One region of the Streptomyces sp. NPDC056600 genome, then DNA from elsewhere that is predicted to be linked to it. Evidence: riboswitches for the same ligand, from Rfam matches in the RefSeq annotation. Region 1 holds a riboswitch; the other holds the start of a gene.
The links. A riboswitch is a leader RNA that binds a small molecule or an ion and turns the genes downstream of it on or off. The one in region 1 is predicted to bind cobalamin.

Region 1 (4,405 bases):
CAGCCCCGCCGGTGAGAGTGGCGATGTTGCGGATCGACTTGCGCCCCTGGGCCGCCAGCAGGCCGCCCAGATACTGCCGGGCCCTCAGCCTCTGATCACTGCGGCGCAACGACGAGAAGAGCACCGCACCCAAGTCGTCGCGCCCATGGCCGACCAGGTGGACGTCTGCGCGCGTCCGGTGGCTGGCGACGACTTGCGCGTTCACGGTCTTCCTCCGCTCTCCGACGTCAACGGCCTCGCCACCACACTGGCCGCTCGGGGCGCGGGAAGGGGAGGTGCTCCGGGAACACACCTGTGCCGGTGGGCGGTCGTCGGGCCCCCGAACGGTGACCGATGCGCAGGTCGCCGCAGTGGTCACCGGCGCGCTGGAGTCGGCGCCGAAGAGCTCTGCGCACCAGCCGCACCGGTCGGAGACGTTCGAGCTGTCGACCCGTCCGGGGCTGCGTGGGCATCGCATCGTCTCCGACTGCGCCATGGCCGGGTCGAGGTCGATCACGGTCGCCCCGAACAAGGTGCAGGAAGCGGTCGGAGGAGGTGGACAAGTGGTGACTCCCGGGTCGTCGGTCCGGCGGGAGCCCGCGGCGAACTTCCCACGCCGGACGGGGTTTTGGGGGCGCCGGGAACACACTCGCGACCGCGGGCCGCGGTCGCGTCCGCGGCTCGACCCGTTTCCTCGCTCTCGGCCGCCTCGTTGGGCATGCGTCGAAGAAGCCCGGGCGGACGAGGCTTCGGAGGTGGTCGGCGGGGACGAGGGCTCGTGTTCGCCGTCGGGAGCCGGGCCGGTGAACGGGCCGACGCGAGGTTCCGCCTTCTCCGCCCCCTACGAAGGGAAACGCCCCGGTGCGAGTGACCGACATTCAGCGGTGCGACGTGCGCCCCGGACTGCTCGTCGAGTGGACGCTCAGTCCGGACACCGTCGAGGCGGCCGCCGGCCTGCCGGAGGACTCCCGGCCGCCCGCCTACGTGCAGGAGTCGCACATCAGGACGGCGCGGTCGGTGCGGGAGGACGGCCTGTTCGTGCCGACCTGGGTCGGCGCGGCGTTCGACATCCCCGGCACGGTCGACCTGGAGGCGCTGCAACGGGCCTTGTACGACTGGACGTTGCGGCACGAGACGCTGCGCAGCGGGTTCCGCTGGGACCAGGGCGTGATGCGGCGGTTCACCCTCGGGGCCGGGGCGGTGCGACTGCACCGCGAGGTGGTGGGCGCCTTCGACGACGCGCAGCGGCTCGTCGCCCACCTGCAGGACCGGTTCGACGTCGCCGCGGACGCCCTGGACTGGCCGAACTTCCTCTACGCGGCGGTGGTCCGGGCGGACTGCACCAGTGTGTACATGGCCTTCGACCACAGCAACGTGGACGCCTACTCCCTGCACCGGATCCCGGCCGAGGTCCACGAGTTCTACGCCGCGGCCGTCGAGGGCCGGGCGGTGGCACAGCCTCCGGCGGGCAGCTACGTGGACTTCTGCGAGGCCGAGCGGGCGGACGCGGACCGGGTCGACGACGGTCACGAGATCGTGGCGCGGTGGCGCGAGTTCGTCTCGCGGTGCGACGGGCAGTTGCCCAACTTCCCGGTGGACCTCGGTCTGGACGCCGTGGAGGGCAAGCTCCCGACGCAGAAGCTGCTGCAGGACACGCTGGTGGGGGCGGAGGACGCGGCGGCGTTCGAGGCGTACTGCCGCCCGTTCGGCGGAAGCCTGGTGGGCGTGCTGGCCGCGACGGCGGTGCTGATGCGGGAGATCTCGGGCACGTCGGTGTACCGGACGGTGGTGCCCTTCCACACCCGGGCGCAGTCGCGGTGGCAGGACTCGGTGGGCTGGTACGTGGGCGGGGTGCCCATCGAGGTCGACCTCTCCGACGGGGCGGGGTTCGAGGAGGCGCTGCGGCGGGTGCGGGCCGCGCTGCGGGGGAACCGGAGGCTGGCGCGGATGCCGATCGCCCGGGTGCTGCGGCTGCTGGGCGCGGAGTTCCGGCCGCGTTCCCCCGACCTGTACTCGATCGTGTCGTTCGTCGACGGGCGTGGGGTGCCGGGCTCGGAGAGGTGGGACGAGCTGCACGCGTACGGGCTGCTGCGGGTGTCGTACGGGGACCAGGTGTGCGTGTGGGTGAGCCGCGTGCACGAGGGGCTGCAGTTCGCCGCGCGGTACCCGGACACCGGGCCGGCACTGCGGAGCATGGAGTGGTACCTGGAGGGGCTGCGCGAGACCGTCTCGCGGGTGGCGCGAACGGGCAGCGCGTAGGGGCGCGGCGCGTGGGGCGGGCGAGGGCGTGGGGCGGGCGGCTGGGGCCGCGGGCGCCGAGGCGGAGGGCCCTGACCCGCAGCGGGCAGAGGTCCTGGTGCGCGGCGGGCAGGGGCCCTGGTGCGCGGCGGGCGGTCACCCGGATAGGGTGAGGGCCACTTCCCGTGGTGCAGGAACCCGGTGCGATTCCGGGGCGGTTCCGCCACTGTGACGTTCCCCGTTCGGGGACGCAGCCAGACACTGGCCACGGGTCGTCCGACCGTCGTACGGGGCGAGAACCCCGAGGGAGGATCACGGCCTTGACCGTGCCTGTTGCGCTGCTGTCCACGTCCGACACCGATCTGCTCTCCGCGCGGGCCAGTGGCGCCGCGTACGTGTGGGCCAATCCGTCCCGGGCCTCCGACGAGGAACTCTCCGCCGTGGTCGACGGCGCCGCCCTGGTGGTGGTCCGGCTGCTGGGGTCTGCGCACGACCTCTGGCCGGGACTCGCGGCCGTCCGTGAGCGGGGTACGCCGCTGGTGGTGCTGGGCGGCGAGCTCCAGCCGAGCGCCGAGCTGATGGAGCACTCCACCGTGCCCGTCGGCGTGGCGGCCGACGCCCACCGGTATCTCGCGGAGGGCGGGCCGGCGAACCTGCGGCGGCTGCACGCGTTCCTCTCCGACACCGTGCTGCTCACCGGCGAGGGCTTCGAGCCGCCGGAGGCGGTGCCGCTGTGGGGGTTCGCCGCGCGGGAGGACCGGACCCCGGCGACGGTCGACGGTTCCCTGCCGAAGGTGGGGATCCTGTACTACCGGGCCCACGAGGCCGGCGGCAACGCGGCGTTCGCGCACACCCTGGCCGACGCGGTGGACGCCACCGGTCGTGCCGTGGGCGTGCCGGTGTTCGCCGGCTCGCTGCGGTCGGCGCCGGACGAGCTGTACGCGGCACTGGCCGGTTTCGACGCGCTGGTGGTGACGGTGCTGGCGGCCGGCGGCAGCGTCCCGGCCTCGGCGGGCGCGGGCGGCGACGACGAGGCCTGGGACGTGGAGCGGATGGCCACGCTGGACGTCCCGGTGCTGCAAGGGCTGTGCCTGACGAGTTCCCGTGAGGAGTGGGCGGCGTCGGAGGACGGCGTCACGCCGCTGGACTCTGCGAGCCAGATCGCCATCCCGGAGTTCGACGGGCGGATCATCACGGTGCCGTTCTCCTTCAAGGAGATCGACCGGGACGGCCTGCCGCGCTACGTCGCGGACCCGGAGCGGTGCGCCCGGCTGGCGGGCATCGCGGTCAACCACGCCCGGCTGCGGCACGTGCCGAACGGGGAGAAGCGCATCGCGGTGGTGCTGTCGGCCTACCCGACCAAGCACTCCCGGATCGGCAACGCGGTCGGTCTGGACACCCCCCGCTCCGCGGTGCGGCTGCTGCGGCGGCTGCGCGCGGAGGGCTACGACCTGGGCGCGGAGGGCGACCTGCCGGGTCTCGACCTGCCCGACGACCAGGAGGCGGGGGACGCGCTGATCCACGCGGTGATCGCCGCCGGCGGCCAGGACGAGGAGTGGCTGACCTCCGGTCAGCTCACTGACGCCCATGTGCGGATCACCGCCGAGGAGTACGCGGCGTGGACGGCCGGCGTGCCGTCCGTGCTGCGGGACGCGATGACCGAGGCCTGGGGCCCGGCTCCGGGCCGGCTGTTCGTCAACGAGGCCGGGGAGATCGTGCTGGCCGCGCTGCGGGCGGGCAACGTGGTGGTGCTGGTGCAGCCGCCGCGCGGCTTCGGGGAGAACCCGGTGGCGATCTATCATGACCCGTCGCTGCCGCCGAGTCATCACTACCTGGCGGCGTACCGCTGGCTGGAGAACGGTTTCGGCGCCGACGCCGTCGTCCACCTGGGCAAGCACGGATCGCTGGAGTGGCTGCCGGGCAAGAACGCCGCGCTGTCGGCGGCCTGCGCCACCGACGCCGCGCTGGGCGGGATGCCGCTGGTCTACCCGTTCCTGGTGAACGACCCGGGAGAGGGCGCGCAGGCCAAGCGGCGGGCGCACGCCACCGTCGTGGACCACCTGATCCCGCCGATGGCGCGCGCCGAGTCCTACGGCGACATCGCGCGCCTGGAGCAGCTGCTGGACGAGCACGCGAACATCGCGAGCATGGACCCGGCGAAGCTGCCGGCGGTGCGGGGCGAGATCTG
Region 2 (4,405 bases), on a different contig from region 1:
CCGAACGAGACGTCCTGCGCGACCGACGCCGCGAACAGCTGGTCGTCCGGGTCCTGCACGACGAGCTGCACGGTGGACCGCAGCCGGGTCAGCCCGGCGCGGTCGTACGACACCGGCCCGCCCTCCAGTTCCACCCGGCCGGAGCGCGGCCGCAGCCCGCCGCTCAGCAGCCGCATCAGCGTCGTCTTCCCGCTGCCGTTGCGCCCGAGGAGGGCCAGGGCGCGGCCCTCGCGGACCTCGAAGCCCAGGCCGTCGAGCACGCGGGGGCCGTCCTCGTACCCGAAGGACACGTCCCGCAGGGCGACCAGTGGCGCGGCCGTGACGTCCGCTCCCGCCGCGACGTCTGCCGGGCCCCCCGCCCCCGCGGCCGCGTCCTCCGTGCTCGCCCCGTCCCCGGGTGTTCCGCTCGTCCCGTTCACGACAGACGTCCTTCCAGCACGGCGTCGAGCACGACGATCACGGTCAGCAGCGCGACACTCGCGCCGACGAAGCCCCCGGAAACCCGGGTGGGCGGGACCAGGACCCGCAGCGTCCCGTCGTACCCCCGTCCGGCGAGGCCGCTCTGCAGCCGGCCCGCCCGGTCGAAGGCCCGCACGAAGGCGGTGGCCCCCAGACCGCCCAGCGAGCGCCAGGCCGCGGCCCTGGTCCGCTGCCCGAGCCGCGCCGCCTGCGCCTGCCGGACCTGTCGCACCGAGTCGAGCAGCAGGAACGCCATCCGGTACGTCACCACCGCCACGTCCACCACCGCCGCCGGCACCCCCGCCCGCACCAGGCGGGGCAAGAGGTCCGACATCGGCGTGGTGAACGCGAACACCAGCACCCCCAGCGAGGCCGCCGAACTCCGCAACAGGAGCTCACCGGCCCGCAGCGCCCCGTCGGGCGCCGGGCCCAGCACCGCGCCGTCCGGCCCGCCGACCCGCACCAGCAGCGTCGCCGCGCCGGTGACGCAGAACCCGAGCGGCGCGCGGTACGCCCGCCACAGCCGCCCGGCCGGCACCCGCGCGGGTCCCAGCAGCACCACCAGGGCGGTGACCAGCACCAGCAGGGCGCCCGGCCACGGCGGCAGCACGACGGCGAGCAGCGTGAGCCCGAACCCGAGCACCGCCTTGTCCACAGGATGACGGCGGCGCCAGCAACTGCCGTGCGCCGCCGCGTCGATCGACAGCACAGGCGTCAAACCCGCCTGGTCGCGGCGTCGTTCCGGCCGTCGTGGGTGACGGCTCCGGCACCGGTGCCGGCGTCCGCGTCCACGGTGCCGGCGTCGACGGGGGCGGCGATGGCGTCCGCGTCCACGGAGGCGGCCGGAGCGGCCACCTCACCGGCGGCAGCCGTGCCCGCCGGGGTACTCGCGGCCGCGGCCGCCCGGGCTTCGCCCTGCCGACGCCCGCGCCACAGGCCCAGGCAGTAGGAGACGACTCCCGCCCCCACCGCCGCCTGCAGCGCGAACAGCCCCGACTCGATCTCGCCGGACGGCGGTTCGTACACCGGCGAGAACCAGGGGCGGTAGTCCGGGTCGATCTCCTGGATCGCCACCTCCGCCTCGGCGTCGGCCCCGGTGAACGGCTCGGGCTTGTGGTCGCCCATGCCGAGGACCACCGGCAACACCGCCATGGCGGCCACGGTCAGCACCAGCAGCAGGTTGATCCGCAGGTTCCGGCTCATCGCGACACCGCCCCGGTGCTCGTGCCCGCGTCGGTGTTCGTGCCCGCGCCGGTGCCCGCGCCGGTGCCCGCGGCGGTGTTCGTGCCAGCCCCGGTCCGGGCCTTGCCGAGCCCGGCGGTCCGCAGGCCCAGCCGGGCCAGCTCACCCGCGCTCGACTGCGCCAGCAGCCGCACCACCAGCACGGTGAGCAGCCCCTCGCTGACCGCCAGCGGGATCTGCGTGATCGCGAAGATGGACCCGAACTTGCCCAGCGCGCCCGCGAATCCGCCCACCGGGTCGGGGAAGGCCAGCGCCAGCTGCACGCTGGTCACGCAGTACGTGCTGAGGTCGGCGACGAACGCCGCGCAGAACACCGCCACCGCGAGCCGCGCCCCGCACCGCAGGGCCAGCCGGTACACGCCGTACCCCGCCCAGGGGCCGACCACGGCCATCGAGAAGACGTTGGCGCCGAGTGTGGTGAGCCCGCCGTGGGCGAGCAACAGCGCCTGGAACAACAACGTGACGGTGCCGAGCACCGCCATCACAGGGGGCCGGAACAGCACCGCCCCCAGCCCGCTCCCCGTGGGGTGCGAGCAACTACCGGTCACCGACGGCAACTTGAGTGCCGACAGGACGAACATGAACGCGCCCGAAGCTCCCAGGAGCAGTGTGCTCTCGGGATGTTCCCTCACCTCACGGGTGAGTTGACGAACTCCGTGGACGACAAACGGCGCAGACGCGGCAACCCAGGCGATCGCGTGCGCCGGAGGAAGAAACCCCTCGGCTATGTGCATGGCTCAGCAGACCCTCTCCAGCACCTCGTGGATGGACGACGCGCCTTGGCCGGTCTCCTGGCTGACGGGTACCACACGCCCGTGCTCCGCCTTCCCGGGTCCGTGAGGACCCAGTGGCTGCCCGCGAGGGCCGGAGCCGGACTTCCCGATCACAGTGGCGAGGGCCGCACCGGCATCACACCGGATTTCCCGTTCACCAAGACCTTGTGACAGTAATCCGGCATCCCGCCCACTGACAAGCGAGCCCGATCCGGCCACCGGCGTCCGCGACCACCCGACGCGCCCCGCACCGCAGGCGCCGCAAGGGCCGAGGGGCGGGTTCAGTCCTTCCCGCGGTCGAGCCCCCAGGTCTGCAGGACGAAGGGCCGTCCCTTCTCCTCACCCTCGATCAGGGGCACGTCCAGCAGGCGGAATCCGGCCCTGGTGGCGACGCCGACGCTCGCCGCGTTCTCCGCCTCCAGCTCGAGGATCACCTGCTCCGCCCCCAGCTCCTCGAAGGCGTACGCCGCCATCACCCGCACCGCCCGGGCCGCCAGCCCCTGCCCGCGGTGCGCCGGTCCCACCGCGTAGCCGATCTCCACGCCCTCCGGAGCCCGGCGCAGCATCACCTCGCCGAGCGGGGCCCCGCCGTCCAGCGTGATGGCGAGCAGGATGGTCGTCCCCTCGGCCCGCAGCTCACGGGTGCGCACCAGCCGTGCGCGCGAGGCCGACTCGTCGAAGGGGGAGACGATGGGCGTCCAGTAGGCGATGTCCGGGTGGTCGAACAACGCCGGCATCGCTGCCAGGTCGTCCTCCGTCCAGTCCCGGAGGACCAGACCCTCCCCGGTCAGTTCCATCCGCTCGGGAAAGGGCGACGCGTGATGACTCATGCGGGGGTGACCTCCTGGCCTGGCCGGAAACACACGGTGGCACCGGCGCCGGGTGCGCGAGTGCCGCGGAGGGTGCGCGGTGCACGGTGCACGTCCTCGTGGTGCATTCCATCCTCCATCCCGACCGGATGTCAGTCCGATTTTCGCCGGGCGACTCTACTGGCGGCGACCCTCATCCCCCGGGGTCTCTCACCGGAGCTCGCTGAAGCGTTCCGTCTCCCGGGTGCCGCCGGCGACGATGATCGTGTCCCCCGGTCCCAGGACCGTCGCCGGCGTCGCGTACGTGAAGGCCTCGCCCGGACGCTTGACGGCGACGACGGTCAGCCCGAAGCGGGAGCGGATGTCGCTCTCGCCCAGGGGGACGCCGACGATCCCGGCCGGCGGATTCGTCTTGACCATGGCGAAGCCCTCCTCCCACTCGATGTAGTCGAGCATGCGGCCGCGGACCAGGTGGGCGACCCGCTGCCCCATGTCGTGCTCGGGCAGGACGACGTGGTGGACGCCGAGCTGGGAGAGGATCCGGCCGTGCTCCTCGCTGGTCGCCTTGGCCCAGACGTGCTTGATGCCGAAGGAGACCAGCAGCGAGGCCGTGAGGATGCTCGCCTCCAGGTTGGAGCCGATGGCGACGACGGCCCGGTCGAAGTCCTGCACGCCCAGTTGCCGCAGCGCGTCCTCCTTGGTGGAGTCCGCCCGCACGGTGTGGGTGAGGACCCCGGACAGCGCCTGCACGACGTCCTGACCGGCGTCGATGCCCAGCACCTCGGTGTCCGCCTCGACCAGCGCCTTCGCGACGGCACGGCCGAACCGGCCGAGGCCGACGACCACCACGGCGTCCCGGTGGCCGGCCCGCTGCCTGCGCTGCCTGCGCTGTCTGCTGGGGATGAACTTCCTAGCCAATGACGGGACGCTCCTCGGGAAGGTCGTACAGGCGGACGCGATGGCGCAGGGCGAGCGCGGACGCGACGGTGATCGGCCCGAGCCGCCCGACGAACATCAGCACCACCAGCAGCAGTTGGAGGCCGACGGGCAGACGCGCGGTGATGCCGGTGGACATCCCGGTGGTGGAGAAGGCGGAGACGACCTCGAACAGCGACCGGTCGA

Region 2: it holds a riboswitch for cobalamin, as region 1 does, so the genes downstream of both, ACFRAV_RS08040 (energy-coupling factor ABC transporter permease) here and cobN (cobaltochelatase subunit CobN) in region 1, are expected to answer to the same signal.

Annotation. Positions count from the first base shown of each region.
Region 1 covers NZ_JBHTVQ010000034.1:43,074-47,478, reverse strand. Annotated here, with positions in the region: partial or broken gene ACFRAV_RS18420 (shikimate kinase) at 1-457, opposite strand, end outside; gene ACFRAV_RS18415 (condensation domain-containing protein) at 841-2,238, shown strand; cobalamin riboswitch at 2,374-2,502, shown strand; gene cobN (cobaltochelatase subunit CobN) at 2,544-4,405, shown strand, end outside.
Region 2 covers NZ_JBHTVQ010000010.1:60,183-64,587, reverse strand. Annotated here, with positions in the region: gene ACFRAV_RS08055 (energy-coupling factor ABC transporter ATP-binding protein) at 1-308, opposite strand, end outside; gene cbiQ (cobalt ECF transporter T component CbiQ) at 416-1,168, opposite strand; gene ACFRAV_RS08045 (energy-coupling factor ABC transporter substrate-binding protein) at 1,174-1,662, opposite strand; gene ACFRAV_RS08040 (energy-coupling factor ABC transporter permease) at 1,659-2,435, opposite strand; cobalamin riboswitch at 2,465-2,651, opposite strand; gene ACFRAV_RS08035 (GNAT family N-acetyltransferase) at 2,756-3,304, opposite strand; gene ACFRAV_RS08030 (potassium channel family protein) at 3,494-4,201, opposite strand; gene ACFRAV_RS08025 (TrkH family potassium uptake protein) at 4,194-4,405, opposite strand, start outside.